2 linked regions of the Archangium primigenium genome follow. The protein of the gene in region 1 interacts with the protein of each later gene in a pairwise test. Links are inferred from orthologs where the notes say so. Each region holds a gene or a part of one and is shown in the gene's direction. Other genes may lie near its edges. The genes, in order: ssb and priA.

The links.
Region 2: the proteins of ssb (region 1) and priA interact in binary tests that used the Escherichia coli proteins (3 or more experiments, as listed by UniProt). The link is inferred for Archangium primigenium from one-to-one orthologs.

Annotation. Positions count from the first base shown.
Region 1 is NZ_JADWYI010000001.1:8,820,564-8,835,005, reverse strand. Bases 11,487-14,442 are described here. They hold ssb (single-stranded DNA-binding protein), read left to right. Parts: upstream 11,487-12,678; coding sequence 12,679-13,206; downstream 13,207-14,442. Other genes in these bases: hslO (Hsp33 family molecular chaperone HslO), read left to right, coding at 14,319-14,442; I3V78_RS36190 (succinate dehydrogenase/fumarate reductase transmembrane subunit), read right to left, coding at 13,329-14,045; dacB (D-alanyl-D-alanine carboxypeptidase/D-alanyl-D-alanine endopeptidase), read left to right, coding at 11,487-12,497. Outside these bases: I3V78_RS36255 (serine/threonine-protein kinase), read left to right, coding at 1-405; I3V78_RS36250 (tetratricopeptide repeat protein), read left to right, coding at 431-1,348; I3V78_RS36245 (fibronectin type III domain-containing protein), read left to right, coding at 1,385-3,400; I3V78_RS36240 (DUSAM domain-containing protein), read right to left, coding at 3,404-4,195; I3V78_RS36235 (hypothetical protein), read right to left, coding at 4,204-4,587; I3V78_RS36230 (GNAT family N-acetyltransferase), read right to left, coding at 4,584-5,063; I3V78_RS36225 (ABC transporter permease), read right to left, coding at 5,073-5,894; I3V78_RS36220 (ABC transporter permease), read right to left, coding at 5,891-6,802; I3V78_RS36215 (ABC transporter substrate-binding protein), read right to left, coding at 6,799-8,358; I3V78_RS36210 (HEAT repeat domain-containing protein), read left to right, coding at 8,440-9,261; I3V78_RS36205 (SDR family oxidoreductase), read left to right, coding at 9,325-10,116; more of dacB, read left to right, coding at 10,275-11,486. UniProt on the Escherichia coli protein: Plays an important role in DNA replication, recombination and repair. Binds to ssDNA and to an array of partner proteins to recruit them to their sites of action during DNA metabolism. Acts as a sliding platform that migrates on DNA via reptation.
Region 2 is NZ_JADWYI010000001.1:8,229,615-8,244,059, reverse strand. The notes cover bases 5,110-8,068. They hold priA (replication restart helicase PriA), read left to right. Parts: upstream 5,110-5,446; coding sequence 5,447-7,690; downstream 7,691-8,068. Other genes in these bases: I3V78_RS33885 (response regulator receiver protein), read left to right, coding at 7,718-8,068; I3V78_RS33895 (hypothetical protein), read left to right, coding at 5,110-5,330. Also shown: I3V78_RS33920 (hypothetical protein), read left to right, coding at 1-1,315; I3V78_RS33915 (PorV/PorQ family protein), read right to left, coding at 1,312-2,178; I3V78_RS33910 (hypothetical protein), read left to right, coding at 2,303-3,016; I3V78_RS33905 (class I SAM-dependent methyltransferase), read left to right, coding at 3,024-3,584; I3V78_RS33900 (metallophosphoesterase), read left to right, coding at 3,660-4,847; more of I3V78_RS33895, read left to right, coding at 5,028-5,109; more of I3V78_RS33885, read left to right, coding at 8,069-12,211; def (peptide deformylase), read left to right, coding at 12,289-12,810; nth (endonuclease III), read right to left, coding at 12,776-13,444; I3V78_RS33870 (threonine aldolase family protein), read left to right, coding at 13,539-14,445.

The DNA of each region.
Region 1 (14,442 bases):
GGCGTGGGGGTCGTCCTGTTCAAGTCCTCGTCGCCGCCACCTCCTCCCGCGCCGGTGGCTCCCCCCGTGGTTCCCACGGTGGAGGCGGTGGTGGCGCCGCCCGAGCCCGTGCCCGAACCCGCGCCGGTACCCGAGCCCGAGCCCGAGCCCGAGCCCGCGCCGGAGAGCGCGCCCCGGGTCGGCGCGAACGGCACCCTCCAGTTCGTCTCGTTGTGCTGGGCCCAGATCTACGTGGATGGCCGACTGCGCGGGCGCATGCCGGAGCTCAAGATGCTGCCGCTCGCGCCCGGCAAGCACCGCATCGAGCTGCGCGAGAACAAGAACATCTCCAACCCCCGGAAGGTGGTCACCATCCAGTCGGGGTCCAAGACCACCTACAACGTCATCTGCCCGGACGAGGGCTAGCGGTTCCGTCCGGAGTCACCTCTCCATGACCTTGCGTCTGCTCTGTTGCGTCCTGCTGTGCGTGCCCCTCGTCACCTGGGCCGCGCCCGTGCGGGGAATCGATTCCTACGCGCGTGGTGATTATGAAAAGGCCATCTCCGCCTTGCGGCAGGAGGTGGAGAACCCCGCGCTCTCGGACAAGGAGCGCGCCCGGGCCCGCACCTACCTGGCCGCCTCGCTCTACGCGCGCGGCCAGATGGACGACGCGCGCGAGCAGCTCGAGGAGCTGGCGCGGCGGCACCCCGCGCAGCAGGTGGACTCGGCGCGCTTCCCGCCGGACTTCGTGGCGCTGGCGGAGCTGGCGCGCCAGAGCGTGGAGACCGAGCGGCTGCGGGAAGAGGCACGGCGGGAAGAGGCCGAGCAGCGGCGGCTGGTGGCGGAGCAGGCCCAGGCGCGCGAGGCCGAGCGGCAGCGGTTGCTGGCGGAGCAGGCCCAGGCGCGTCCGGTTCCCGCACCGTCCGCGCCGTCCGTGCCGGCCGAGGCCCCGTCGTCCTTTCGCGTGCGTCCGGAGCTGGTGGGCTTCAGTGACCTGGGCGGACTGGTGTCGGGCGTCGGCGAGCGCCGGCTGTCCGTGGGACTGGGCGTGGGCGCCTCGGTGGGGTGGGGTGGGCTGGAGGCGGGCGCGCGGCTGTTGCCAGGGCCCCAGGCGCGGTGGGGCGTGAGCGTGGAGCTGGGCTATGCCTTCGGCCGGGGCATGCTCCAGCCGCGCGTGGCCCTGCGCGGCACGGGCGTGCGGAGCGTGGGCGTGGGTGGCGGCGGGGTGGTGGGCCTGCGGCTCACGCCCGGGCGCCGGTTCACGGTGTTGGCGGATGTCGGCGCCGAGCGGTTCCGGATCGCCGAGGGCGCCAACTACCGGAAGCTCGCGCTGACGGCCTCGGTGGGTGTGGGCTTCAACCTGTTCTAGGCGGGCGTCATCGCCCTGAGGAAAACCTTCTTGTTCATGCACATGGGTCGTGGCGGCGCTCTGTCCGCCCTCCTGCTGTCCTCCCTGCTCACCGTGTGGCCCACGTCCGCCCGGGCCCAGACGTGCGAGGCAAAGCCCGCCGTCTCCTGGAACACCTACCTGGGTGGGGAGGGCCAGGATGTGGTGGAAGACGTCCTGGTCAATGCGGCGGGCGAGATCCTGGTGGCGGGGCGGACGAACTCGCGCTCCTTCCTCAAGAGTGACAGCGCGGGGGTGGATCTCGTGAACGAGAACGCCTTCGTCGCCAAGCTGAGCGCGGACGGCAAGCAGGTCCTGTGGTCTCGGGTCTTCGGCACCGGGGGCGCGGACTCCGCGGCGCGCATGGCGCTCGATGAGAACGGCGATGTGTATGTCGTGGGCCGGGTCGAGGGGACTTCTGTCCGTGACGACTCGGGAGCGAGCCTGTTCACGCCGGGCACTGGGATGATTGGGTCGAATGCCTTCGTCGCCAAGCTGACGGCGGAGGGTGTGCTGCGCTCGGTCTTGTTCTTGGGCGGAGATGGCTTCGACGAGGCACTGGGCGTCGCCGTGGAGAAGAACAGGCTCTACGTCGTCGGAAGGACCAACTCGGCCCTGTTCTCCACCTCGAAGGGCCCGATAACCACCTCACGCGGTGTGCGAGGGGATGGGCACGATGCCTTCGTCGTCCAGGTCGATGTGTCCGTGGAACTCACTCCGAGCCCCGTGTGGGTTCGTTTCTTGGGGACGAAGAAGGCTTCGGGTGGCGCCACGACCGCGGATGATGCGGCCCATGCCGTTGTCGTCTCGACGGAGGACTCGAAGGTCGTGCTCTTCGTGGGCGGAGTGGTGCGGGGCAATATCGCGGAGACCGATAGCGGTCTCATCCCCGTTACTCCCGGATTCCACGGCACGAAGGACGGCTTCGTCATGCAGTTGGATTCCGAGGGCGCCTTCAAGTGGCTCGTCCATCTGGGCGGCAACGGGAGCACCGAGTTGAGGGACCTCTTGCGGCAGCCCAACGGGGACCTGGTCGCGGTGGGTCATACGAACGCCACGGGTTTTCCGGAGGACTCGACCGGCGATGCGACCGATATCTTCGCGCACGCGGTGACCCGCGATGGTTCCCTGTCCCCCAATCAGAAGATACGGCTGGTTGCGCCGGGTGAGCAGTTCACGCACGGCCGTGCCGCCATCGATGCGTCGGGCCAGCTCTTGATCGGAGGCTCGACGGATGGGGAGTCGTTCGATCCGGCGTTCATGATGCGCGGCTTCTCTGCCGCCCCCTCTCCGTTGGGAGACGGTTTCGTCCTGGCGTTGGATACGATGCTGGAGCAGGTCCGGTGGGGGTCCTACGTGGGAGGCACTTCCACCCTTGCCGATCTTGAGAGTGTACGGGCGCTCGCCTTGGATGGGACGGGCGGTCGGCTCTTGATCGCGGGCGCCTCCAAGGCGAAAGACCTGCTCCGCCGGGATGTGGGCTACGCTGTCGAGGCTCCGGGAGGAATGAATGGCTTCCTGATCGGAGTGGGGCAGGACTCCACGGCGCCTTCCGCGGGCGAGGTGCGTGCTTCCCTCAACCCGGACGGCCGTATCACCGCCACCTGGAGCGGCTTCAAGGACGACGAATCGGGCATCGCGAAGTACGAGTGGTCCATCACCGACTCGGCGCAGGTCACGGTGCGCGATTTCACGCCGGTGTCGGACGGGCACGCGACGGCCGAGTCCCTCGTGCTCAAGCGGGGCGAGCGCTACTTCGTCCATGTGCGCGCCACCAACGGCGTGGGGTGTGACGTCACGGTCACGGCCCAGGAGTCCGTGGTTCTGAAGCCCCCCCCCGGGACGCCAGGTGAGGAAACGCCCGGTGAGCCGTCTCCGGGGCCCGAGGTCCCGGGCCTGGGCGATCCGCGCTCTCCGCTCGGCTGGGGCTGTGGGGTCACGCACCCGGGCGCGCTGCCGGGCGCGTTGGGCCTGGTGCTGCTGGGCCTGTTCGGAGCGCGGCGGGCCCGCCGGGGCGCGGCGCCCCGGGCCTGACAGTCACGGCTCCGGCGGCGGACGGTCGAGGCCCCGTAATTGTTCCTCGGCCATTCTGCGGTATTGCGGCACGATTTCCACGGCGAGCACGTCACGCATCTGCTGGCGCGCTCCGTCGACGTCCCCCGCATCTCGGAGGCTCGTCATCCGATACATCGCGCGCACGAAGCGATGTTGGCCGTCGCGCAGGCGAGAAAGAATCCGCTCCATGAGGGCCGTGGCGTCTGTTGGGCTCTTGAGGGCTTCTTCCGTCTCGTTGTCGCTGATGGCCGCCGTGGGCGCCATCCGGCGCAGAAGGGCGCGCACCTCGTCGGTCAGTTCCAGGGCGTGACCCTGCTGGATGCGCTGGGAGAGGGCCGTGAGTTGCGGTCGGTCATTCAAGCTCGGACGGAGCTGCCCGGTTGCGCGCACCTCCACCAACCCGGTCAACTTCTTCAGGCCAATCTCGGCCTGTTCCCGGTAGAAGGGGACAGGCTCAACGGCGAGTACGTCCCGCATGACTCGCCGTGCTCCCTCAAGATCGCCTGTGTCTCGTAGGTCATAGGCTTGGTTTTGAGCACGACTCAGTCGCCACGAACCGTCGACGATTCGTCGCCAGATGTCCTCGAGCAGCGTTCGGGCCGTGGACTCGCCATGGAGGGCTGTTGCTGTCTCCTCGTCGGTGATGGCCACTTCGCGAGCCGTCCGCAGCAAAAGAGCGCGCATCTCCTCGGTGAGAACCAAGGGCTCGCCTTGCTCGATGACTCGTTTGGCCAGAGCCCGAATCGCGTCCCAATCAAGCTGCCTGTCGGCCATCTTGGCTCCTACTTCTCATGCGGATCGGGGCACCAGTCACTTGGCCATTGGTACTGGCCTTCACACTGGCGCAGACAGTCGTAACAGGACCCACTCCAGCCTTCATCCTCGCAACGGACGAAGTTCCTGATGCAGAGCTGCTTCCACTCGGGCAGGTCCTTGTTGTTCTCGAAATCCTCATCGTCGATTTTCAGCGACAAGTCCCGCAGGACCCGAAGCACGTCCGCGCGACTGGCGGTGCAACGCTCCATCGCGGTCAGCGAGTGCTTCTTGATGCAGCAGTCCACGGTGGACTCTCCTGGCCGGCAGGCGATGGCCGCCGCACAGCCCGAAACGAGCCCACCGAGCAGCACGGCCACCCAAAGGCGCGCGGTGGAAGGCAGGATCTTCATGTCTCCGAGGCCAGGTCGAACTGGCCGCGCACCATGTCCACGTGGGGAATGCCGTCCTCGTCGTACACGTCCCCCACGGCGCGAAAGCCGAAGCCCTCGTAGAAGCGCCGCAGGTAGTCCTGGGCGCCGATGCGGATGGGGGCTTGGGCATGGTGGGTGGCGAGGAAGTCCAGCCCCCGGCGCACCAGCTCCTGGCCGTACCCGTGGCGCCGCGCGTGCGGCGCGGTGAGGACCCGGCCGAGGCTCGCCTCGGGGTACTTGAGGCCCGGCGGCAGCACCCGCAGGTAGGCCGCGAGCCGGGGCCCCTGGGGCGTCTGTTCCACGCCCAGCAGGTGGTGGCAGCCCGGGTCATACCCGTCCACGTCCAGGTAGAGGGAGCGCTGCTCCACCACGAACACCTCCTGGCGCAGGGCCAGCAGGCGGTAGAGCTCCTCGAGCGTCAACTCCGGGAAGGCCTTCCACGTCCAGGTGAGCATGGCGGGGCGTTATCGGTGGTGGGGCGCCCGCGGGTCCAGTGCGTCGCGCACGGCGTCGCCGAGCAGGTGGAAGCCCAGCACGGCGAGCGCCAGGGCGAGCCCGGGAAAGAGCGCCACGTGGGGCGCCACGAGCAGGTACTGGGTGCCCTGATCCACGAGCGCCCCCCACGAGGGCGTGCCCGGCGGTGCGCCCAGGCCCAGGAAGCTGAGCGAGGACTCGGCGAGCAGCGTGCCGGGCAGGGCGGACGTGGCCTGCACCACCAGGGGCCCGGCGGCGTTGGGCAGCAGGTGGTGCCAGAGGATGCGCGCGTCGCTCGCCCCGAGCGCGCGGGCGGCCTGGACGTACTCGCGCCCGCGCAGGGTGAGCACCTGGGCCCGGGCCAGCCGCGCGTAGCCCGTCCAGCCCGTGGCGCTCAGCGCGAGCACCACGTGCGTGAGCGAGGGGCCCATCACCGCCGTGAGGAAGAGCGCGAGCAGGAGGCCCGGGAAGGCGAGCAGCACGTCGGTCAGGCGCATGAGCAGCTCGTCCAGCGGCCCGCCCACGTACCCCGCCATCCCGCCGAGCAGCGTGCCCACCGCCGCGGACAGCGCCACGGTGAAGAAGGCCACGCCGAGCGACAGCCGGGCCCCGTACAGCACGTGGGTGAGCAGGTCCACGCCGTTCTCCCCCGCGCCCAGCGGGTGGCCGGGGCCGGGCGGGGTGAGCTCGCGCGCGAGGTCGATCGCCTCGGGGCTCGTGGGGCTGAGCACGGGGGCCAGCAGCGCGGCGAGCACGAGCGCGCCCGTCACGGCGAGCCCCACCCGGGCGCCCAGGGCGCGCGGCGGCCTCATGCGCGCCTCCGCACGCGCGGGTCGGCGAGCGCGTAGGCCGCGTCGGTGAGCGCGTGCACGAGCAGGTAGCAGCCGGTGAAGACGAGCACGGTGGCGCGCACGGTGTTGTAGTCGCGCCGCTCGATGGCCTGCAGCAAGAGCGTGCCCATGCCGGGCCAGGCGAACACCTTCTCGGTGACGATGGCGCCGCCGAGCAGGGCGCCGAACTCGAGCCCGAGCACGGTGAGCAGGGGCAGGAGCGCGGTGCGCAGGGCGTGGCGCCAGAGCACCCGGGTGGCGCTGAGGCCCTGGGCCCGGGCGACGGTGATGTAGTCCTCGCGCAGCACCTCCAGGAGCGCGGCGCGGGTCATGCGCGCGAGGAACGCGGCGAGCGCGCCGCCCAGGGTGAGCGCGGGCAGCACCAGGTGGTGCCAGGAGCCCGCGCCGGACACGGGCAGCCAGTCCAGGCGCAGGGCGAACAGGAGGACGAGCAGCGGCCCCACCCAGAAGCGCGGCAGGGCCACGCCCACCACCGCGCTGGCCATGGCGAGCGCGTCCGCCCACGTGCCCCGGCGCGCCGCGGCCACCAGGCCCAGGGGCAGGGCGAGGCTCACCGCCACCGCCAGGGCCGCGAGCGCGAGCACCCCGGTGTACGGCAGCGCCGCGCCGATGGCGGGCAGCACCTTCTTCTGGAAGGGCGGCAGGGACGTGCGCAGCTCCCCGGTGAACAGGTCGCGCGTGAAGCGCCAGAGCTGCACGGGCACGGGCGCGTCCAGGCCCACCGCGCGGCGCAGCGCCTCCCGGTCCACCTGCATCGCCTGCTCGCCGAGCATCACGTCGATGGGGTCTCCCGGCACCAGGTGCAGGAAGAGCGACACGAGCACGAGCGCGCCCAGGGCCGCCCCGAGCGTGGAGACGAGCCGCTTCATGGGTCCACCTGCCGCGCGCGCGCCAGCGGGGTGAAGAGGCCCAGGGGACTCGGCTCGAAGCCCTGGAGGCGCCGGGACACCACGGCCACCGAGTCCTCGTGCCACAGGGGCACCATGGGCACGAGCGCGTCCAGGCGCTCCTGGGCCCGGGCATAGAGGACGCGGCGCTCGGGGGTGGACACGCGCGCGGCCTCGTCCAGCAGCGCGTCGAGCGGCGCGTCCCGGAGCGCGCCCCGGTTGAGGCCCCCGAAGTGGTTGGCCGCCGAGGGCACGTGGCTCGAGTGGAAGGCGCCGCGCATCAGGTCCGGCTCGACGATGGAGGCCCACTTGAGGGTGTACAGCTCCACGTTGCCCCGGCGCACGTCGTCGAAGAAGGTGCCGAACTCCAGCGAGCGCACCTCCACGGCCACGCCCCCCTGGGCCAGCTGCTCGCGCAGCACGAGCGCGATGGAGCGGCGCAGCCGGTCCGTGCTCGTCTTGAGCTGGAGTCGGAGCCGGGGCGCGCCGCCGGGCCCGTCGGGGTCCGGAAAGCCCGCGGCGTCCAACAGCCGCGCCGCCGCCTCGGGGTCATGCGCGCAGCCGGGCACGGGCGCATGCGCCCAGTTCCTCTCCGGCAAGAGCCCCCGGGCGGGCCGGGCCAGGCCCCGGAGCTTGTGGGTGACGAGCGGCTCCACGTCCACGAGGTGACACAGGGCGCGGCGCACCCGGGCGTCGGCGAGCGGCCCCGCGCGCAGGTTGAGGCCCAGGTAGGCCAGGCCCGTGCCCGGCCGGGTGAGCACGCGCAGGCCGGGCGCGCGCTCCAGGGCGGGCAGGGTGGCGGGGGACACGGCGTTGAGCACCAGGTCCGCCCGGCCCTTGAGCAGCTCCAGCACCCGGGTCGTCTCGTCGCGCACCACCCGGAAGCGCAGCCGCGAGAGGGCCGGCGGCCCCCGCGCGTGGCCCGCGAAGGGCAGGAGCGTCAGGTGCTCCTCGTCCGGCTGGGACTCGAAGCGGAAGGGCCCCGCGCCCACGGGGGCCGTGCCCTGTGCCTCCTTGAAGGCGGCCCCGGCGCGCCGGGCGGGGAGGATGCCCAGGGACAGCTCGACCACGAGGGGCGCGTAGGGCTCGCGCAGGTGGAAGCGCACGGTGCGCGCGTCCACCGCCTCCACGCGCGCGAGGGCCGCGTACCGGTCCGCCCGGGGGCTGCCGAGCGCCGGGTCGCGCACACTGTCGTAGGTGGCCTTCACGTCCTCGGCCGTGAGGGCGCCGCCGTCGTGGAAGGTGAGCCCCGGGCGCAGCGTGAACTCCACGAGCGTGGGGCCCAGCTCGCGAAAGGACTCGGCCAGGTCCGGCACGGGCGCGCCGGTGTCGTCGAAGGTGACGAGCCCCGGGGTGATGAGCTGCGCCACCCGCTGCCCCAGGGCGCTGAGCGCCATCCGGCTGTCGAGGCTGTCCGGCGTGGCCTCGAGCAGCACGGTGATGCCGTCGGCGGGCGGCTCGGCGCGACAGCCGGCCTGCGGTACCAGGCCGAGCACCCCGAGGAGCGCCAGGAGGACGGAGCGGAGCGGCGGGGGCATGAGGGGGGCCGTTGTGGCACAGGCACGCCGGAGGGTCGAGTGGGGGAGGGCTCGTGTATGGTTCATCCACGGAGAGCCCCCATGACCGACCATCCGCTCGAGGATCCCCGCAGCACCCAGGCGCTCATCGCGCTCGCCCTCGAGGGCGGCGAGGAGGACGACCGGGCCTGGGAGGCCATCCGGGTGCTCCAGGAGCGCGGCACGCGGGAGGTGCTCGACGCGGCGGCGCGGCTGCTCGTGGCGCCCGAGGACACGGCGCGCGCGCGGGGCGCGGACATCCTCGGGCAGCTGGGCGTGGAGATGGACCTCTTCCACGAGGAGCGGCTGGGGCTCCTGCTGGACCTGGCGCGCCGCGAGCGGGTGCCCGGGGTGCTGGCCTCCACGGTGTCGGCGCTCGGGTTCCTGGAGGACGAGCGCGCCGTGCCCGGACTCGTGGCGCTCAAGGGACACCCGAGCGGCCCGGTGCGCTGCGCGGTGGCCCAGGCCATGCCCGCCACGGCGCTCACCGAGGCGGTCGCCGCGCTCGTGGACCTGTCGGCGGACGAGGACCGGGACGTGCGCAACTGGGCCACCTTCCAGCTGGGCTCGGTCTGCGAGGCCGACACCCCGCTCTTGCGCGAGGCCCTGCTGCGCCGCGTGACGGAGACGGACCTGGAGATTCAAGGCGAGGCCCTGCTCGGGCTCGCCCAGAGGAAGGCTCCCCAGACGCTGGCCCCGCTCCTGGGGGCCCTGGCGGCCCGGACCGTGAACGTGCTCGCGGTGGAGGCGGCGCTGGAGCTCCAGGACGCGCGGGTGTACCCGGCGCTCCTGTCGCTCCGGGACCGGGAGGGCGAGGCGGATCGCCACTTTCGTGGAGTTCTCGACGGCGCCATTCGCGCCTACGAGACATCCGGCGCGATTTGAGTGCGCGCGGGCCCCTGCCGGTCAACGTCTCCATCCTTACCCTGCGTGCCGGGGGTGCCGAACATGGAGAAGATGACGGGAGTGGCGCTCGTGACGGGGGCCAACCGGGGAATCGGTTTCGAGGTCTGCCGGCAGCTCGGCCAGCGAGGCCTGCGGGTGCTCGTGTCGGCGCGGGACATCGCCGAGGGCGCGCGGGCCACCGCCACGCTGCGCGAGGAGGGGCTCGATGTGGGCTTCGAGCCCCTGGACGTCACGTCCGAGGAGAGCATCCACCAGTTGACGGATCGGCTCGCGCGCCAGGAGCTGCGGCTCGCGGCGCTCGTGAACAACGCGGGCGTGGCCCTGGACGGCTTCAACGCGGAGGTGGCCGAGCGCACCCTGGCGGTGAACTTCTTCGGCGCGCTGAACCTCACCGAGCGGCTCTTGCCCTTGATGGCGGACCACGGCCGCGTCGTCATGGTGTCCAGTGGCCTGGGGGTGCTCGAGGGGCTCGCGCCCGCGCTGCGCCAGCGCATCGATCCGCCCGCCTCGAAGGAAGCGGTGTGTGATTTCGTGCGGTCCTTCGTGGAGGACGTGCGCGCGGGCCAGCACGAGGCCCGGGGCTGGCCGTCCTCGGCCTACCGCGTCTCGAAGTTGGGGCTCAACGCGCTCACCCGCGTGTTGGCCGATGAACTCCGGCCACGCCACCTGCTCGTCAACGCGGTGACGCCCGGCTGGGTGAAGACCCGCATGGGGGGCGAGCGGGCCTCGCGGGGGGTGCAGGAGGGCGCGGACACCCTCACGTGGGCCGCCACGCTGCCGCCCGGGGGGCCCACCGGGGGCTTCTTCCGAGACCGTCAGGCCATCGCCTGGTAGGCCGGGACGCCGGGCGCGGGGACCCCGCCGGACAGTGGCGTTGACGCTTCGTCGCCTGGTGGAAGGCCGGGCGCGCGGTGGGGAGCACGGGAGCCCGCGTCTCCCTTGAAGGCCTGGGGGGCGCCTTTCATAATGAACGCCCCTTCCCCGGAGCGTGCGTGCAGGTCCCCCGAGCCAGAACCTTCATGGCCGTGATGGTCGCCTTTTTCGTCGTCCAGCCCCGCCCCGCCGGGGCGGCGGACGACAAGAAGCGCGCCGAGCGCGAGGCCCTCAAGGCGTCCCTGATGCAGGTGCTGCAGCGCGAGCCGCTCAACGCCAGCCGCGTGGCCGTGCACATGCTGAGCCTGGATGACGGCTCGGTGGTGTTCAGCCACAACGCGGACGAATTGCTCAACCCCGCCTCCAACGTGAAGCTCGTCACGAGCGCCGCGGCGCTCGCCACGCTGGGCTCCGAGCACCGCTTCGAGACGGACTTCCTCCTCGAGCCCGAGTCCGATGGCATCAAGGCCAAGACGCTCTATGTGCGGGGCAAGGGCGACCCGTCCATCACCACCGAGCGGCTGTTCGGCATGACGGGTGACCTGTTCCACACGGGCCTGCGCGAGGTGCAGGACATCGTCGTGGACGACTCGTGGTTCGACGCCGAGCGCACGCCCTCGGGGTACGATCAGGAGGACACGGACCGGGCCTACATGGCGCCCACCGGCGCGCTGAGCCTCAACTGGAACGCGGTGGGCGTGTACCTGCGCGCCGGCGACAGCCTGGGGTCCAAGGGCGTGGTGGAGCTCGAGCCCGCGAGCGACTACTTCGTGGTGGAGAGCACGCTCACCACGGGCGACAAGCGCGCGCGGCGCTTCTCGGTGGCGTCGGACGCGGCGGGCGCGCAGCAGAAGATCCTCGTGCGCGGCCAGGTGCCCCAGGGCGGCGGCGCCATGAGCGTGTGGAAGAAGATCGACAACCCGCCCATGTACTTCGGGCAGACGCTCAAGCAGATGCTCGTGGCGCGCGGCATCAAGGTGAAGGGCAAGGTGAAGCCCGGCGTCACGCCGCCGCGCTCGCGGCTCGTGTACACGGCCACCTCGGACACCTTCGACCTCATCCTCAAGAAGCTCAACAAGGTGTCGAGCAACTTCATCGCGGAGATGCTGCTCAAGAGCATGGGCGCCGAGTCGCGGGGCGCCCCGGGCTCGTTCGCCAAGGGCCTGGACGTGGTGGAGGAGTTCCTCGCGCGGGACGTGGGCATTCCGCGCGGCACCTACGTGATGAAGAACGGCAGCGGCCTCAACGACACCAACCGCTTCTCCGCCACGCAGTTCGACAAGCTCTTGCGCTACATGTACGAGCGCTTCCCGCTCGCGCCCGAGTACCTGTCCTCGCTGGGCATCGCCGGCAAGGACGGCACGCTCAAGTACCGCTTCGATGGCACGGACGCCGTGGGCCGGCTGCGCGCCAAGACGGGCACGCTGGAGAACGTCTCGGCGCTCAGCGGCTACGTGCAGGCGGCCGGCGGCGAGAAGTTCATCTTCTCCATGATGGTCAACGACTACCCGGGCCGCTCGGGCCCGGTGGTGCGGGGCCTGGACGCGCTGGGCACGGCCGTGGCCTCGGTGGGCTCCACCCAGGGGCCGGGCCGCGCGGTGGCGGCGCTCGCGAGCGAGGAGAAGCCCAGCAGCCCCATGGCCGAGGTGAGCAGCCGCGTGAAGACGTACCTGGCGCTCACGAGCCAGCGCGACCCGCGCAACATCGGCTTCTTGCGCACCGCGTGGCGCAGCGAGAAGGACCCCGCGGTGCGCGCGGTGGTGGCCGAGGGCCTCTACCAGAGCAACCCCCAGGACTACCTCGGGGTGCGCACGCTGCTGGACAGCTACTCCGCGGGCAGCGAGGTGTATGGCCGCCTGCGCGGCGTGGCGCGCGAGCTGTCCGTGGAGGTGCCGGGCCTGGGCAGCCTCGTGGAGCTCGCCGCCAACGGCAACGCCGAGGCGCTCAGCCGCGTGGTGGAGCTGGCCGGGGCCTCCACCGGGGACGTGCCCGCCGAGGGCGAGATGACCGAGGGCCTGGGCGCGGTGGCGCGCACGGCGCCCGAGGAGCTGGTGCAGGCGCTGCGCGGTGCGTCGGATCGGGACCGGGACGCCGCCGTGCTCCTGCTCTCGCGCGGCTTCGTCCAGGCCGCCGAGGCGGACCATCCCTTCTGGAAGTCCCTGCGCAAGAGCATGGGCGCCGCGGACCCCAAGCTCGCCGACTTCGCCCGGGGGCTCGAGGGCACCCTGTCGCGGCAGATCGCCGAGGCCAAGGCGCCCAAGCCCGCCGTCCCCCCGCCGGGCGCCGCCGTGGCCGCGCCCGGGGCCCCCAAGGCCACCGCCGAGAGCCGTCCCGGAGGGTGAACGCCCGCCCGCTTCTCCGCTCCCCGTCCCTTCGTCCGGGAAGACGTGGGGGTTGAACCCCTGTTCAGGTGGGTGTCAGCCCCTTATGGTAGCGTCAGAGAAGTGGCGCGGGAGGCATTCCCGCCCTTGGATGTAGGTAACCGGCCCGTGGTGGGCCGGTGCTCGACGAAAGGACGGCATCATGGCTGGAGGCGTCAACAAGGTCATCCTCATTGGCAACCTGGGGGCGGACCCGGAAGTGCGCTTCACCCCGGGCGGACAGGCGGTGGCCAACTTCCGCATCGCGACCAGCGACAACTGGACCGACAAGAACGGCCAGAAGCAGGAGCGCACCGAGTGGCACCGCATCGTGGTGTGGGGAAAGCTCGCGGAGCTGTGCGGTGAGTACCTGAAGAAGGGCCGTCAGTGCTTCATCGAGGGCCGGCTGCAGACGCGCGAGTGGACCGACAAGGAAAACCGCAAGAACTACACCACCGAGGTGGTGGCCAGCGGCGTGACGTTCCTCGGCGGCCGTGATGGCGCCGGTGGGGGCGGCGGCGGTGGCGGTGGCGGCGGGGGAGGCGGCGGCCGGGGCGGCGGCTACGGGCAGCCGCGCGGCGGCGGCCAGAACCAGGGCGGCGGCTACGACGATTACGGCTCGGGTCCTCCCATGGACGACGGGCCCATGGGCGGCCCCGGCGGCGGCTCGGACGACGACATTCCCTTCTAGGTGTTTGCCCGGGCGTCGCCCTTCCCCGCACGGGGAGGGGCGATGCGCCCCCCTGGAAACGACAACGGCCGCTCCGGGAAACCGGGGCGGCCGTCGTGTTTCGGGACGAGCGGGGGGGCCGCTCAGTGCATGTCGCCCTGGGTCTGCACGATGGCGTCACGCGCCTGCATGATGGCCTCGGTGCCGCCGGCCTGGAACATGGCGTAGAGCACGCCCCAGCCCATGGCGAGCAGCACCAGGAAGAGGCCGATGGTCCACGGCTCGAGGCGGCGCATGGAGCGCTCGCTGGCGACGAGGCCCCAGCCCATGGCGAAGCCCTGCAGGCCGTTGGCCAGGTGGTACGCGGTGCCGAGGATGCCCAGCGTGTAGACGATGAGCGTGGGCGGGTGCCAGCGCATCTCGTAGGCGATGACGGCGAAGGGCTCGGCGGCGCCGTGCATGAGCCGCGGCTGGAGGAAGGCCAGCCAGATGTGGGCGCCCAGGAAGCCGAGCACACCCACGGACGCGGCGCGCTGGAGGATGTACTTGATGTTGCCGTAGTTGTTGTAGGCGACGTTGTTCGGCCGGAAGCTGAACAGGCGCATGATGCCCCACCCGGTGTGGAAGAGCAGGGGCAGCAGCACGATGATGAAGGTGAAGATCTGGGAGAAGGGGTGCTTGTACTCCGTCACCGCCGACTGCCAGGCCTGGGCGCCCTGGAAGGCGGCGAGGTTGGCCCAGAGGTGGTTCACCACCCAGATGCTCAGCGGCACCACGGCGAGGAACGAGCCCAGACGGGACTGGAGGAGCGGCGTCTTCTGGGGGAGCGCGGTGGCGCTGGTGGCGGCTTGGGTGCTCATGGAGACTCCGGACTTCGGGCGGCCAGGACCGCGCCGAGGATCATGCCGAGGATCATTCGGACGGCGCGTTATAGCCCGTCCCGGCGGCCGGGTAGGATTTTCCACCCGCAAAGCGCCCGGTCCGGCGCACGGAGGTATCAGCCGGGGTGATGCGAAGCCCCCCGCCTGGCCCCAGTGCCTGCCCGGCCGGGGGCCCACCGGGGAACTTTGCCCCATCCGGGCTGCGCATTGTCATTGGCGAGCGCCCTCGGGAACGGCACGCTAGTTCCCCTTATGGCCGATGAACTCGTCAGTGGGCTGTTGAAGGAGTCCGACCTGCGCGTGGTGCTCGTCACCGCGGGCGATCTGTCGCGCCGGGCGCGGGAGCTGCACCGCTCGTCCTCGGCCTCGGCGGCGC
Region 2 (14,445 bases), 580 kb from region 1 along the record:
CATCGCGCCCTCGGCGATGCCGCCGCCGCTGCCGCCCGTCGCGCTCGAGTCCATGCCCACGGTGCTCGAGATGCCCGCGATCGAGCTGCCGCCGCCCCCACCCGCGCCCGCGCCGCCCCCCGCGCCCGTGCCGCCTCCCGCGCCCCGGCCCGCGGCGCCCCTGGTGGGCGAGAGCGTGGCCGTGAAGCCGCCGCCGCCCGCGCCCAAGCCGCCCGGGGTGTTCGAGGGCGCGATGGATGCCGTGGAGAGCACCAAGGTGCTCTCCTGGAACGCGCCTCCGGGGAAGATGGACGCCGTGCGCCGCCGGGTCCGGCCGGGCGCTCCCGAGTCCGCCCCCGCCGCGCCCGGCGCCGAGCCCTCCGTCGTCACGAGCAGTCCGGGCCGCACCGCCGTGGCCGAGTTCCGTCCCGGCGTCGTCGAGCGCGTGCGGGAGCGTCCCCTGGATGCCGAGGCCTATCGCGAGCTGTCGGCCTTCTTCGTGAGCCGGGGAGACCAGGCGCGCGGCGCGTTGATGGCGGACGTGGCCTCGGCGCTCGCGGGCGTGCGCGAGGGGTCGAACCGGCCTCCCCGTCGGCCCCTCACCGTGGAGGAGCGCGCGGGCCTGCGCCACCCGGGCCTGCGCAACCCCGCGGGCGAGCTGCTCGCCCTCGTGGGCATGCCCCTGTGCCGTCTGTTCCCCACCTACGGCCGGGCCGCGGGCACCTCGGAGCCGCTCTGGCCAGACGCGGGCCCGGGCGCGCGCGCGGCCCTGGACGTCTTGCAGGCCGTGGCCCGGCTGCTCGACGTGCCACTGCCCGAGGTCTGTCTGTCGGAGGACGACGGCCCGCCCATCTCCCTCGTCTACCCGGGCCATGCCCGCGTCCTCGTGGGCCGCCAGGCCGTGCGGCAGGTGCTGCCCGAGTCCGAGCTGCGCTTCTTCGCCGGCCGCTCGCTGTTCTGCCTGGGGCCGGATCTGCTCGCGCTGCGCTGCCTGCGCAAGGATCAGCTCCTGCGCGCGGTGGCGCTCTTGACCTCGGTGCTGCGCGGGGGCTCGGAGTTCGGCCCCGAGGCGCGGGTGGTGCTCGACGCCTTGTCGCCCCGGGCGCGCGAGCGGGCCCTGTCCCTGCTGGAGCCGGCGCAGAAGGGCTTCGACGCCGGCGCGCTCTCGGAGGCCGCGCGCCACTCGGCCAACCGCGCGGGCCTGGTCGCCTGCGGAGGCCCGGGGCCGGCCGTGGCGGCGCTGCGGGCCCTCAAGGCCAGTGAGCCGGAGAGCGTGGAGCTCGTGCGCTTCTCCGCCTCCGAGCGCTACCTGCCCCTGCGCGCCCTGGGCGCCTAGCGCACCTGGACCTTGAAGGTGAGGGAGAGCAGCCGGCCTCCCTCGCCGCCGAAGTCGTGGTGGTAGCCCAGGTCGATGCCGCCCCCGGACGTCACCACGCCAATGCCCACGCCCGCCTGGGACGTGCGGGTGAAGCCGTCCCAGGTGTAGCCCACGCGCACGGGGATGTTCTGGCCGAGCACGTACTCCAGGCCGCCGCTGTAGGTGAGCGTGCGGCGCGCGTCCGTGGCGAAGTCCCCGCGCACGTCGGCGGCGATCGTGAGCTGCCCCACGAGCACCCCGGCATGGGCCGAGTAGTAGCGGGTGAGCTCCGCGTGCTTCGTGTCGATGAGGTTGTGGGCGGACACGCCCAGGGCGAGCAGCGGGGTGGGGCGCAGGAGCACGCCCGCGTCCATCGTGAGGGCGTTGGCCTGCCGTCCGCCGCGCATGACGAGGTAGCGGCCGGAGACGCCGATCATCAGGTTCTCGCTCAGGGGGGCCGCGAGCGCCAGCGTGTTGAGGTGCGCGGTGGTGCGCGCCGCGCCCTTGCCCAGGGTGATGAGCTGGTAGGAGATGCCCGCGCCCAGGGGGCTGGTGGCGGAGTCGGCGACGGCCACCGTGGCCGCGGCGTCCTTGCCCACCCAGTCCCAGCCGCCCGTCGCCTCCACGCGGTAGCCGCGCACGGCGGCGACGCTCGCGGGGTTGCCCGTGCCCGTGGCCGCGTCCGAGCCCAGCGCGCGCCAGGCGCCGCCCATGCCGTAGGCCCGCGCGCTCGACAGATCGCGCAAGTCCTCCGCGACGGGGGCCTGGAGTGCGTCCGCCTCCTGGGCGAGCGCGGAAGAAGAGAGACAGAGGGCGAGCAGCAGCGTGGCGCGATGCGACATGCCGGGCATCCTAACTGCCTTGATGGAGGGGGAGGCCATCACTAGATTCCCCGCCCCTATGTCCACCCCCCCTCCGACGACCGTGCCCCTCCGCCGACGTGCCCGCGCCCCGTGGCGACCGGCCTTGCTCCTCGGCGCGCTGGTGGCCCTGAGCGCCGGGGCCTACGTGCTGCCCGGCGGCTCCATCATGCGCCGCATGGTGGCCGCGCGCGAGGCGCAGACCTTCGCCTCGCTCAAGGCGGACGGCTCGCTGCGCTTCTATGGACCGGGGGTGCGCGAGGCGGGCGCGGCGCTGGGCCTGCCCACCGACAAGCCGGACCTGGAGGTGGACGGCACGGTGTACATCCGCCCGCCGGGCCGCTGCCGCTTCGAGGCGAAGGCGCGCGCGGGCGGGGCCGTGGCCTCGGTGTTCTCCGCGGGCCGCAAGCGCGTGGAGGGCCCGGAGATTCCGGCGCTCAGCGAGGCGGTGCGCGAGCTGTGCGCCCTGCTCACCGCGCGCAGCCGGGACGAGCTGGAGGCGCACCTGTCGTCCCTGGGCATCGAGCCGCGCACCACGTCGCTCGCGCGCTTCGGCGGCGAGGTGGTGTACGTGCTGGGCGGGCCCGCCGAGGGCCAGCCGCAGTTCTGGATCTACAAGGACACCTTCCGCCCCGCGCGCCTCAAGCACAAGGAGGGCAAGGGCCCCGAGTGGGACGTGCGCCTGCAGGACTACACGTCCTCGGCCACGGGCGAGATGATGCCGCGCACCGTGGAGGTCTGGCGCGGCGGCGAGCGGCTCCTGCGCTTCACGGCGCTCACCGGGGACACGCGCTCGAAGCCCGCGGACTCGCTGTTCTAGGCGCGCCATGGCCGAGGCGGACCGGGAGCGGTGGAACCAGCGCTATCGCGAGCGGGGCGAGGGCCCCGGCGCCCCCTCCGACTTCCTGCGCGCGTGGGAGGACCGGCTGCCGCGCGCGGGGCGGGCCCTGGACGTGGCGGGGGGCCTGGGCCAGGACGCGCTCGGGCTCGCGCGGCGGGGCCTGGACGTCACCCTGGTGGACGTCTCGGACGTGGCCCTGGAGGCCGCCGCCGCGGCCGCGCGCGCGCAGGGGCTGGCGCTCACGTGCCTGCCCCGGGACGTGGAGGCCGTGGGTCCGCCGCCGGGCCCCTTCGACGTCGTCGTCTGTCTGAACTACCTGTGGCGCCCCCTGTTCGCCGCGCTGCCCGGGGTGCTCGCGCCCGGGGGGTGGTTCCTCTTCGCCCAGCCCACCCGGAAGAACCTCACGCGGCACGCGCACCCCTCGGCGCGCTTCCTCCTGGAGGACGGTGAGCTGCCGGGACTCGTCCAGGGCCTGCGGGTGGTGGAGCTCACCGAGGGTTGGACCGGGGCGGGCCGGCACGAGGCGCGGCTGGTGGCGCGGCGCTGAGCCCCGGGGAATGCGCCCGGGCGACGCGCGGTATCTCCGGGCCTTTCGGGCTCCTTTCGCGTGGCGGGGTGTGCGTTGCCGTTCCGGTTCTCCTTCTTCTCCGTCCTCATCCTGGGCGGCACGGTGCTGGGCCACCTGTACCTGTACCGGCGCCTGGTGCGCGACACGGTGCACGGCCGCGCGCTCCGGTGGCTGGCCCTCGCGTTCTTCGTGCTCATGAGCGTGCCGTTGATGTTCCGGCGCTCGGTGCGCGACGTGCTGCCCGAGTCCCTCGCGGAGCCGGTGGCGCGGGTGACCTACGCGTGGATGGGCGTGGCGCTTTTTCTCGTGCTGGCGCTGCTCGTCTGGGACCTGGGCCGGGCCCTGTGGACGCGGGGCCAGAAATGGCGCCAGCGCTCCCGCGCGCCCGAGCCGCCGGCGGTGGACGAGGCGCGGCGGCGCTTCCTGGCGCGCACGGTGGCCGGGGGCGCGGGGGTCACCGGCGGGACGACGGCCGCCTACGGCAGCTGGCGCGCGTTCTCCGCCCCCGAGGTGACCGAGCGGGTGGTGCGCATCCCCAAGCTGCCCCGCGCCCTGGAGGGCCTGAGCATCGTGCAGCTCACGGACGTGCACGTGGGCGCGTTCATCCAGCGCCACTTCATGGACGAGCTGGTGCGCCGCGCCAACGCGCTCAAGCCGGACCTCGTCGCCATCACCGGAGATCTGGTGGACGGGGACGTGCCCACGCTCGGCGGCCACGTGGCGGCGCTGGCGAACCTCCGCTCGCGCTTCGGCAGCTACTTCGTCACCGGCAACCACGACTACTCCTCGGGCGCGGACGCGTGGTGCGCGTACCTGGAGTCGCTCGGCATCCCGTCCCTGCGCAACCGCCACGTGCGCATCGGCGACGCGGGCGGCTCGCTGGACCTGGTGGGCGTGGACGACTGGAGCGGCGGCCGGCGCTTGGGCGTCAGGGGGTATGACCTGGAGCGGGCGCTCGCGGACCGCGACCCCGAGCGCGCCTGCGTGCTGCTCGCGCACCAGCCCGCCCACTTCCGTGTCGCGGCCGAGCGGGGCGTGGACCTGCAGATTTCCGGTCATACCCACGGCGGCCAGCTCGTCCCCATGACGTTCCTCATCGGCCTGGAGTGGGAGTTCTCCGCCGGGCTCTACCGGCACGGGGACTCGCACATCTACGTGAGCCGGGGCTGCGGTTTCTGGGGGCCGCCCATGCGCGTGGGCAGCCCGCCGGAGCTCGTCAAGCTCGTGCTGACCTCGGGGTGACTCTTGGAGTGGGGCGGGGGGCCGCGCCGTCCACCGCCCGACATTCCATAACCCCCGGAAATCCTTGAGCGGAGTGGACGCCCCCGCGCGCCCGGCGCGGTGCCGTCCTCCGCGGGACGAGGGCCCCGGCATGTCAGACCCAGCGGGTAGTTTCGTCCGTGTCGCGGCCAGGAGGGTCTCATGCGAACGAAGCTGTGTGTGTTGGGGGCGGTGTTGGGCTCGGCGTCGATCCTGCCAGCGGTGTGCGTGCCCCCGGAGGTGACGCGGGGGCTGGACGTGTCGCGGCTGCGCGAGCGGGCGTCCCCGCGGGGGGAGTGGCCCACCGAGACGCCGGCGGCCGTGCCCGCGGGTCCGGCCCTGGACGGTCCCCGGCACCCGTGCGAGCTCATCACCGTGATGCAGGTGCCGTGTGATCCGGCGCTCGCCACGTGCGAGTACACCTACTGGGAGTGCCCGCCGGACATGCTGCCCTTGAGGGCCTGACGGACTCGGGGCCGCGCCGTCCGCACGCGGGGTGAGGGCGCCCGCGTGAACGGGGCGCTCGGTTGGCTGGAAACTACCGGTGTCAGGAGCCGCCGCTAGAGTGGCCGCTCGCCGCCGTGAATGCCTCCGCCCTCGCCTCCGTCGCCGTCGGCCGTCCCGTCCGGGGCGAGTTCACCTATGTCGTCCCCGAGGCGCTGACCGGGCGGCTCTCGCCGGGCCAGCGCATCCTCGTGCCCTTTGGCCGCAGCATGACGCTGGGCTTCTTCCTCGGGCCGGCGGTGCCTCCCGCCGAGGGCGCGAGCGTCAAGCTCAAGCCCATCCTCAAGGTGCTCGAGGACTCGCCGTCCCTGCCGCCGGACCTCATCGCGCTGCTGCGCTTCGCCGCCGAGCACTACCGCTACCCGCTCGGGGAGGTCATCCGGGGCGCGCTGCCGCCGGGCCTGTCCACCGCCCAGGACGAGAAGGAGGCCCGGCCCGACATCCAGGAGTTCGCCGTGGCGCTCGTCACCGAGACGCCCGACCTGCTGCGCCGCGCCCCGGCCCAGTCCGCCGCCCTGGCGTACCTCCTCGCGGTGGGGGGCCGGGCGCCGCTGGAGGAGGTGGCGCACGCCATTCCCGGAGCGCGCGAGACGCTCAAGAAGCTGGCCGCGCGGGGCCTCGTGCGGCTGGACCAGGTGGTGCTCGCGCCCGGGGTGCGCGAGGGCCTGGGGCAGAACCGGCCCGAGCGGCTCACCCCCGAGCAGGCCGCGGCGGTGGACGTGCTGCATGGGGCGGTGGACACGCCGGGCTTCCAGCCCTTCCTCCTGCACGGCGTCACCGGCAGCGGCAAGACGGAGGTGTACCTGCGGGCCGTGGAGCGCGCGCTCGAGCGGGGCCGGGGCAGCCTGGTGCTGGTGCCGGAGATCGCGCTCACCCCGCAGCTCGTGGGGCGCTTTCGCAGCCGCTTCGGCGGGGACGTGGCCGTGCTGCACTCGGCGCTCAAGGATCGCGAGCGGCTCTTTCACTGGCAGGCCCTGCGCAAGGGCACGGTGCGCATCGCGGTGGGCGTGCGCTCGGCGGTGTTCGCCCCGGTGGCGGACCTGGGCCTCATCGTCGTGGACGAGGAGCACGATCCGTCCTTCAAGCAGGAGGACAAGCTGCGCTACCAGGCGCGCGACCTGGCCGTGGTGCGCGGCAAGCAGGCCGGGGCGGTGGTGGTGCTCGGCTCGGCCACGCCGTCGCTGGAGACGCTGGAGAACACGCGCAAGGGCCGCTACCGCAAGCTGGAGCTCACGCGGCGCGTGGATGACCGGCCCATGCCCACCTTGCAGTGCGTGGACCTGCGCCAGGAGCGCCCGAAGGATCCGCTGGTGATGCAGGAGGCGCCCATCCTGTCCGCGCCCCTCTTGGACGCCATGGCGGAGACGATCGGCCGGGGCCAGCAGGTCATCCTCTTCCTCAACCGGCGCGGCCACAGCACCTTCCTCCTGTGCGAGGTGTGCGGCGCGTCGGTGAAGTGCGGCGACTGCGACGTGTGCCTCACCTACCACCGCTCGCAGAACCGCGCGGTGTGCCACTACTGCGGCGAGGCCCACCCGGTGCCCGAGCACTGCCGCGAGTGCACCGGGCCCCTGCTCAAGATGGGCGTGGGCACCGAGCGCGTGGAGGCGGAGGTGGCCGAGCGCGTGCCCCAGGCCCGCGTGGCGCGCCTGGACCGGGACTCGGCCACGAGCGCCGAGCGGCTCACGGAGCTGCTCGCCTCCTTCGCGCGCCGGGAGATCGACGTGCTGGTGGGCACGCAGATGGTGGCCAAGGGGCATGACTTCCCCGGCGTGACGCTCGTGTGCGTGGTGATGGCGGACACGTCGCTCGCGATCCCGGACTTCCGCGCCGCCGAGCGGACGTTCCACCTGCTCACCCAGGTGGCCGGCCGCGCCGGGCGGGGCAAGGATCCCGGGCGCGTGCTCGTGCAGACGTACAACCCGGACGCCGAGCCCGTGCGGCGCATGCTGGTGCACGACTTCGACGGCTTCGCCGAGGGGGAGCTCGCGCGGCGCCGCGCCCTGTCCTGGCCGCCCTACACGCGCATGGCCTCGGTGCGCCTGGAGGGCGAGAGCCCCGAGCAGACCGCCAGCGTGGCGCGCTTCCTCGGCGACTACCTGGGCCGTCACATGCCGCCCTCGTCCTGGGGGGTTCGCCTGCTCGGGCCCGCCGTGGCCCCCATCGCCCGCATCCGCGGCAAGACGCGCTGGCAGATGTTGCTCAAGGGCCCCACGCACGCGGCGCTCGCCCCACTGCTCGCCCGCCTGGAAGCGAAACTGGTCGACATTCCCTCCGCCGTGCGCGTCACGATCGACGTGGATCCCGCGGCCATGCTGTAGACTGCGCGCCCCCCTCCTGTGGCTGCCATGGCTGAATCCGTCCTCCTCGTCCACGACGACATCGCCATCATCGCCTCCGTGCGGCGACTGCTCGCGCGCGAGGGCTATGAGGTCATCCTCGCCACCTCCGTGGCGGATGCGCTCATCGGCTTCGGGCACCACCTGCCCGTGCTCATCGTCCTGGCGCCCGGCGTGGAGAGCGGACGCGGCCACCTGGTGCTGGAGGAGCTGGGGCTGCATCCGGACATGCGACTGGCGCGGGTGCTGCTGCTCGGCGACGGCATCGAGGGCAGCGCCGCCCCGGTGTCCCCCCTGCCCCTGGACGGGGCGGGCTTCATGAACCAGGTGACGTCGCTCATCGCCGCGCCGCCGGGGCCCGAGTCCTGGTTCGTGGTGAAGGACGAGGTGGAGGCGCCCGTCTCGCCCACGCCCCTGCTCGCGAGCCCGCCGGGACTGCAACCCCGGGGCGCCGCCCCCTCGCGCAACCTCGGCCTCGAGCAGGCGCTCTTCAACGAGCCGGTGTCCCCGTTCGCGCTCGACGCCGAGCCCCCCGCGCCCGCCTCGACGTCCGACGCGCTGCCGCCCCTGCCCGACGCCTTCCTGCCGGAGCGCGAGCGGGCGCTGTCGCCCCTGGCCGCCGCCCTCGCCGAGGCCGAGGCGGACGCGGAGGCCGAGTCCCTCTTCGGCCAGACGGAGCAGGCGGTGGCGGGCTCGGGCCGCATCGCCCCCGAGCCCCTGTCCGACGCCGAGGCCGCCGGGCCCGCGGGCGGGGCGCGCTCCCGCGCGTCCGCCCATGGTGCCATCCCCACCATCACCGCCGTGAGTCGGGTGGAGATGGGGCCCGTGGAGAGCCCCCAGCCCGTCGCCGAGCCCGTCAAGCCGCTGCCCTCGCTGCCCCCGGTGAAGGCCGTGGACATCGAGGCGGAGGCGCGCGCGGAGGCCGAGCGCCTGGCGCAGTGGGAGATCGACGCGGCGGCCGAGCCCGCCGAGTCCATGGCGCCCCCGCGCAGGGCCGGCCCCCAGCTCGGGGACGAGGGCTTCTTCGACGTGGAGCTGACGCCCGCGCGGCCCACGCCGTCCCTGTCCCTCCTGGAGGCCGCCGCGGCCGCGGCCACCGCTCCGGGCGCCCTGGAGGGCGATGGCTCGGAGCTGGAGCCCGTCCCCGACGACGCGCCTCTGCCCTCGGAGGCCGAGGCCCCGCGCGCGGAGGACGTGGGCGCCACCTGGTTCGATGACGAGGTGTCCTCTCCGGGCACGCCCGCCCTGGGCACGCCCGCGCTCCCGCCGCGCGATGTCGATCCCACGCCGGAAGGGGAGCTGTCTCCCCGGACGGACAAGTTCCCGCTGCGCGACACCCCGGAGGCGCCGGCGCCGGCGGTGGAGGCGCTCGACGCGGAGGACGCGCTCGCGCTCATGGAGGTGCGCCTCATGCGCGCCGAGCGGCGGCTCGCGCAGCTGCAGTCCGAGCGGGACGAGGCGCGCGAGGCCCTCGCGGCGGGCACGGAGCGGCTGCGCGCCGAGCTGCGCACGCGCGAGGAGGCCCACGAGGCCCACGCCGTGTCGCTCCGGACCGAGTGGGACCGGGCCCAGCGCGAGGTGGAGGGTCTGCGCGAGCGACTCTCCGCGGTGGCCGAGGAGCAGGCACGCGCGCGCGGCGAGGAGGAGGCGCGGAGCCGCGCGCTCCAGGAGCAGGTGGAGCGCGAGACGCGGGCGAGGAGCGAGGCGGAAGCGCGGGCGCGGAGCGAGGCGGACGCGCGCGCCCAGGCCGAGCGCCGCGCGACGGACGTGGATGCGCGGGCGCGCTCCACCGCGGACGCGCGGGTGCAACTGGAGATGAAGGCGCGCGCGGACGCGGAGGCCCGCGCGCAGGCGGCGGACAAGGCGCGCGCCGGGGCCGAGGCCCAGGCCGAGACGGAGGCGCGGGCCCGGGCCCGCCTGGAGCTGAGCGCGGAGGCGGCGGAGAAGGCCCGGCAGCGCTCGGAGACGCGCCTGGGCAAGGCCGAGCAGGAGCGCGGCGAGGCGCATGCGCGGGCCGAGTCCCTGGCGAAGGCCCGGGGCGAGGCGCAGGCGCGCGCGGAGGCGGAGGCCCTCTTGCGCGCCGAGCTGGAGGAGCGCGTCGAGCGCATGCAGCGCGAGCACGCCGGGCTGGAGAACCAGCTGGAGCGGCTGCGCGAGGTGTCCGAGGAGCGCGTCGCGCGGCTGATCCAGACGCACACCGAGCGGGACGCGGAGGCGGAGGGCGCGCACCGGTCCCTGGAGGCCGAGGTCGATCGGTTGCGCCAGACGCATGCCGAGGTGGACGGCACGCGCCGGGCCCTGGAGGCCGAGCTCGAGCACCTGCGCCAGACGCACGCCGAGCGGGAGGCGGAGGCGGAGGGCACGCGCCAGGCCCTGGAGGCCGAGGTCGAGCGGCTGCGTCAGGCCCACGCGGAGCGGGAGGCGGAGGCGGAGGGCACGCGCCAGGCCCTGGAGGCCGAGGTCGAGCGGCTGCGTCAGGCCCACGCCGAGCGGGAGGCCGAGGTCGAGCGGCTGCGCCAGACGCACGCGGAGCGGGAGGTGGAAGCGGAAGGCACGCGCCAGGCCCTGGAGGCCGAGGTCGAGCGGCTGCGCCAGGCCCAGGCGGAGCGGGAAGCCGAGGTCGAGCGGCTGCGCCAGGCCTCGGTGGCCGAGGCCGGTGAGCACGCGCACGCGCGGGCCGCGCACGAGGCCCATGCCGAGCAGGCCCGTCAGGCGCTGGCGGCCGAGGTCGAGCGCCTCCAGCGCGCGCACGCGGAGCTCCAGTACCAGGCGGAGGAGCTGGAGCGAGCGCGGGTGGATGCCGAGACGCGGGCGATGAACGCCGAGCGGCTGCGGGTGGAACAGGAGGCGCGCAACGAGCGCCTGACCCAGGCCCGCGCCGCGCTCCAGGAGCGCGCCGACGAGGCGGACAAGCGACTGGCCAAGGCCGAGCGGCTGCGGGGAGAGCTGGAGGGGCAGGTCGAGAACGCGGTGAAGGCGCTGGGCGCGGTGGAGGCGCAAGCCGAGGAGCTGGAGCGGGCGCGGGTGGACGCGGAGACGCGGGCGGTGAACACCGAGCGGCTGCGGCTGGAGGCGGAGGCCCGGATCGAGCGCGTGGAGAAGGAGCGCGCCGCGGCGAGGTCCCGTGCCGCCGAGGAGAAGCACGCCCGGGTCGAGGTGGAGACGCGGCTCGGTCGACTCGAGGAGTCGCTGACGGAGCGCGGCGGGCTCCTGGACGCGGCCCGCGCGGAGGCCGAGCAGCTCGCGCGCGCCCTGACCGAGGAGCGCGAGGCACGGGTCCGGCTGGAGTCGCTGCGGGCCGAGGCCGAGCGCGCCCACCAGGAGGCCGAGGCGCGGGTGCTGCGCGAGGCGGAGGCGACGGTGGCCCGGGTGCGCGCGGAGACCGAGGCGGCCATCACCCGCGCCGAGGCCGAGACGGCGGACCTGGCGGCCCGCGCCCGTGCCGCGCTCATCACCTTCCAGGCCCCCGAGGGCCCCGCGGTGGACATCCCCCGCGGGGGCAGCGTGAATGGCGAGGGGCTGGCGCGGCTCGTCATCCGGCTGCGCGAGGCGCGGATCCAGGTCCGCTTCGAGCTCAAGGGCGCCCGGGCCCTGCGGGTGTTGTGGCTGCGGGACGGCGCGCTCGTGGGCGCCATGTCCTCGGCGCCGGAGGAGTCGCTGGTCGATCGCGCGCGGGCCGATGGGCTCATCGACGCGCGCCAGGCGAACGAGTTGCGGCTCGTGCGGGGCACCTCCAACACCGCGCTCCTCGAGGCCATGCGGGGCCGGGGCTACGTGCGCGAGACCGAGGTCATCCCGCTCGTGCAGCGCTACACCGAGCAGGTGGCCCTGGACGCGCTTGCCGAGGACGCGTCGCTCTACCGGCTCGTGGAGGAGGCGCCGCCGCACGAGGTGGCCCTCGCCGCGTCCACCCGGCCCCTGTTGCACCTGCTGACCGAGGCGCTGCGCGATCGGGTCTCGGCCGAGGCCTTCCTGTCGCTCGCCGGGGGACTGCGCGCGGGCGTCTTCCGCCTGGGCGCCGAGCCCGAGCCCGACACCTTCGGCCTGTCCTCGCGCGAGTCGCGGCTGCTGGCCGAGGTGGATGGCGAGCAGACGATCGAGCAGCTCGTGCTGGGCGCGGGGCTGCCCCAGGACACCGCCCTGCGGGCGCTCGGGCTCGGGCAGGCGTTGGGCCTGCTCCAGGTGCGGCCCGCCGAGGCCGCCGAGCCCGATGACGACACGCCGGGCGAACTGGACGTGCGCCGCCTGGAGTCCAAGTTCGAGGAGATCCAGGACGCGGACTACTTCTCCGTGCTGGGCCTGGCGCGCACCGCCGGAGGCGAGGACGTCAAGCGCGCCCACGCGCTGCTGTCCGCCGAGTTCCACCCCCTGCGCTTCGCCGGGCACCCGGACCCCGTGCTCCAGCACCGCGCCCAGCAGATCGCCACCTCGCTGAGCGAGGCGGCCCGGGCGCTCGCGGATGATCGCCTGCGTGAGGAGTATGCGCGCAGCCTGCGCGACTGAGGCCCGGAGGACGGCGCGGTGGACCTGTCCCGGGAGGCGGTTGCCCGTCCGCCCGGGTCGGGGTTAAGAGGGACGGCATGGTTCGCGAAATCCTCATCTGGCCCCATCCCACCCTCAAGCAGAAGGCCCGGCCGGTGGCCCGCGTGGACGACGCCACCCGGGCGCTCGTGCGCGACATGTTCGAGACGATGTACGCCGCCGAGGGCGTGGGCCTCGCGGCGCCGCAGGTGGGCGTGCTGCAGCGGGTGATCGTCCTGGACTGCCGCTCGCGCCAGCCGGAGATCCAGCCGCTGGCGATGATCAACCCGGAGATCATCTCCCTGGAGGGCAAGGTGGTCTTCAACGAGGGCTGCCTGTCCATTCCCGGCGAGGGCGAGGACGTGGAGCGCGCGGCGAAGGTGGCGGTGCGCTACCTGGATGCCGAGGGGCAGGAGCAGACGCTCGTGTGTGACGACCTCCTGGCGATCGCCGTGCAGCACGAGGTGGATCACCTCGACGGCATCGTCTACGTGGACCACGTGTCGTCGCTCAAGCGCGAGCTCATCCGCAAGCGGATGAAGCGCGTCAAGACGTCTCGCGAGTCGCGTCCGACGGCTTGAGCTTCACGCCCTTCTTCGGGCACAGCTCCGCCACGGTGCAGCGCTCGCACGCGGGCGAGCGCGCGAAGCACGTGCGCCGCCCATGCCACACGAGCAGTTGATGCCCCTTCATCCACCGGGGCGAGGGCAAGAGGCGGCACAGGTCCTCCTCCACCTTGTCCGGCGCCGTGTGCCGGGTGAAGCCCAGCCGGAAGGCCAGGCGTTTGACGTGGGTGTCCACGGGGAAGGCCTCGTCGCCGCCCAGGTGCATGCACACCACGCCCGCGGTCTTGTTGCCCACGCCCGGCAGTGTCGCCAGCGCGGCGCGCGCGTGGGGCACCTCGCCGCCATGCTCGGCCAGCAGGGCGCGCGCCGCCGCCACGATGTTCTTCGCCTTGGCGCGGTACAGGCCACAAGACTGGATGAAGGGCTCCACCTCCTCCACGCTCGCGCGGGCGTAGGCGGCCGCGTCCGGGAAGCGCGCGAAGAGGGCGGGGGTGACGAGGTTCACCCGCTTGTCCGTGCACTGGGCGGACAGGATGACGGCCACCAGCAACTCCAGCGGCGTGCGATAATCCAACTCGATGCGCACGTCCGGCATGGAGCGCTCCAGCCGCTCCACCACCTCCACCGCCCGCTGCCGCTTCGACTCCATCGTTTCACGTGCCACGGGAGGCGCTGTACGCCAGCGCGACCTGGGCAGTAAAGCAGTTTCCACGACCTCCCAGGACACCCTGTCCGAGGACTCCATGAAGACCATCGATCTGCGCTCCGACACCGTGACCAAGCCCACCCCGGCCATGCGCCGCGCCATCGCGGAGGCGGACGTGGGCGACGACATCTACGGCGAGGACCCCACGGCCCGTCGGCTCGAGGAGCGTGTCGCCGAGCTGCTGGGCCTGGAAGCGGCGCTCTTCGTGCCCACGGGCACGCAGGCCAACCAGATCGCCATGGGGCTGCACTGCCGCCTGGGTGACGAGGTGCTGGCCGAGGGGGGCAGCCACATCATCCACTACGAGAGCGGCGCCCTGGCGGGCTTGTGGGGCGTGCAGCCCGCGCCCCTGGAGGGGGAGCGGGGCGTGTTTTCCCCCGAGCAGGTGACGGCGGCGGTGCGCACGGACTTCATCGGGCCGCGCTCGCGGCTGGTGTCCCTGGAGAACACCCACAACCGGGGCGGCGGCAAGGTGTGGCCCCTGGAGCGCTTCCGCGCGGTGGTGGAGGCGGGGCGCGCGGCGGGCCTCGCGGTGCACCTGGACGGCGCGCGGCTCTTCAACGCCGCGGTGGCCGCGGGAGTGCCCGCGTCCGCCTGGGCCTCGCTCACGGACACCACGGCGGTGTGCTTCTCCAAGGGCCTGGGCGCGCCGGCGGGCTCGGCCATCGTGGGCTCGCGCGCGCTCATCGCCGAGGCCCGGCGGCTGCGCAAGCGGCTGGGCGGGGCCATGCGCCAGGTGGGCGTGCTCGCCGCCGGCGCGCTGTACGCCCTGGAGCACCACGTGGAGCGGCTCGCCGAGGACCATGCCCTGGCGCGGCGGCTCGCGGCGGGCCTCGCCGAAGTGCCCGGCGTGACGGTGGACCCGCGGCAGGTGGAGACGAACATGGTCGTCGCCGAGTTCGCCGCCCCGCAGGCCGAGTCGGTCGCTCGGCTGGCGGCCCAGG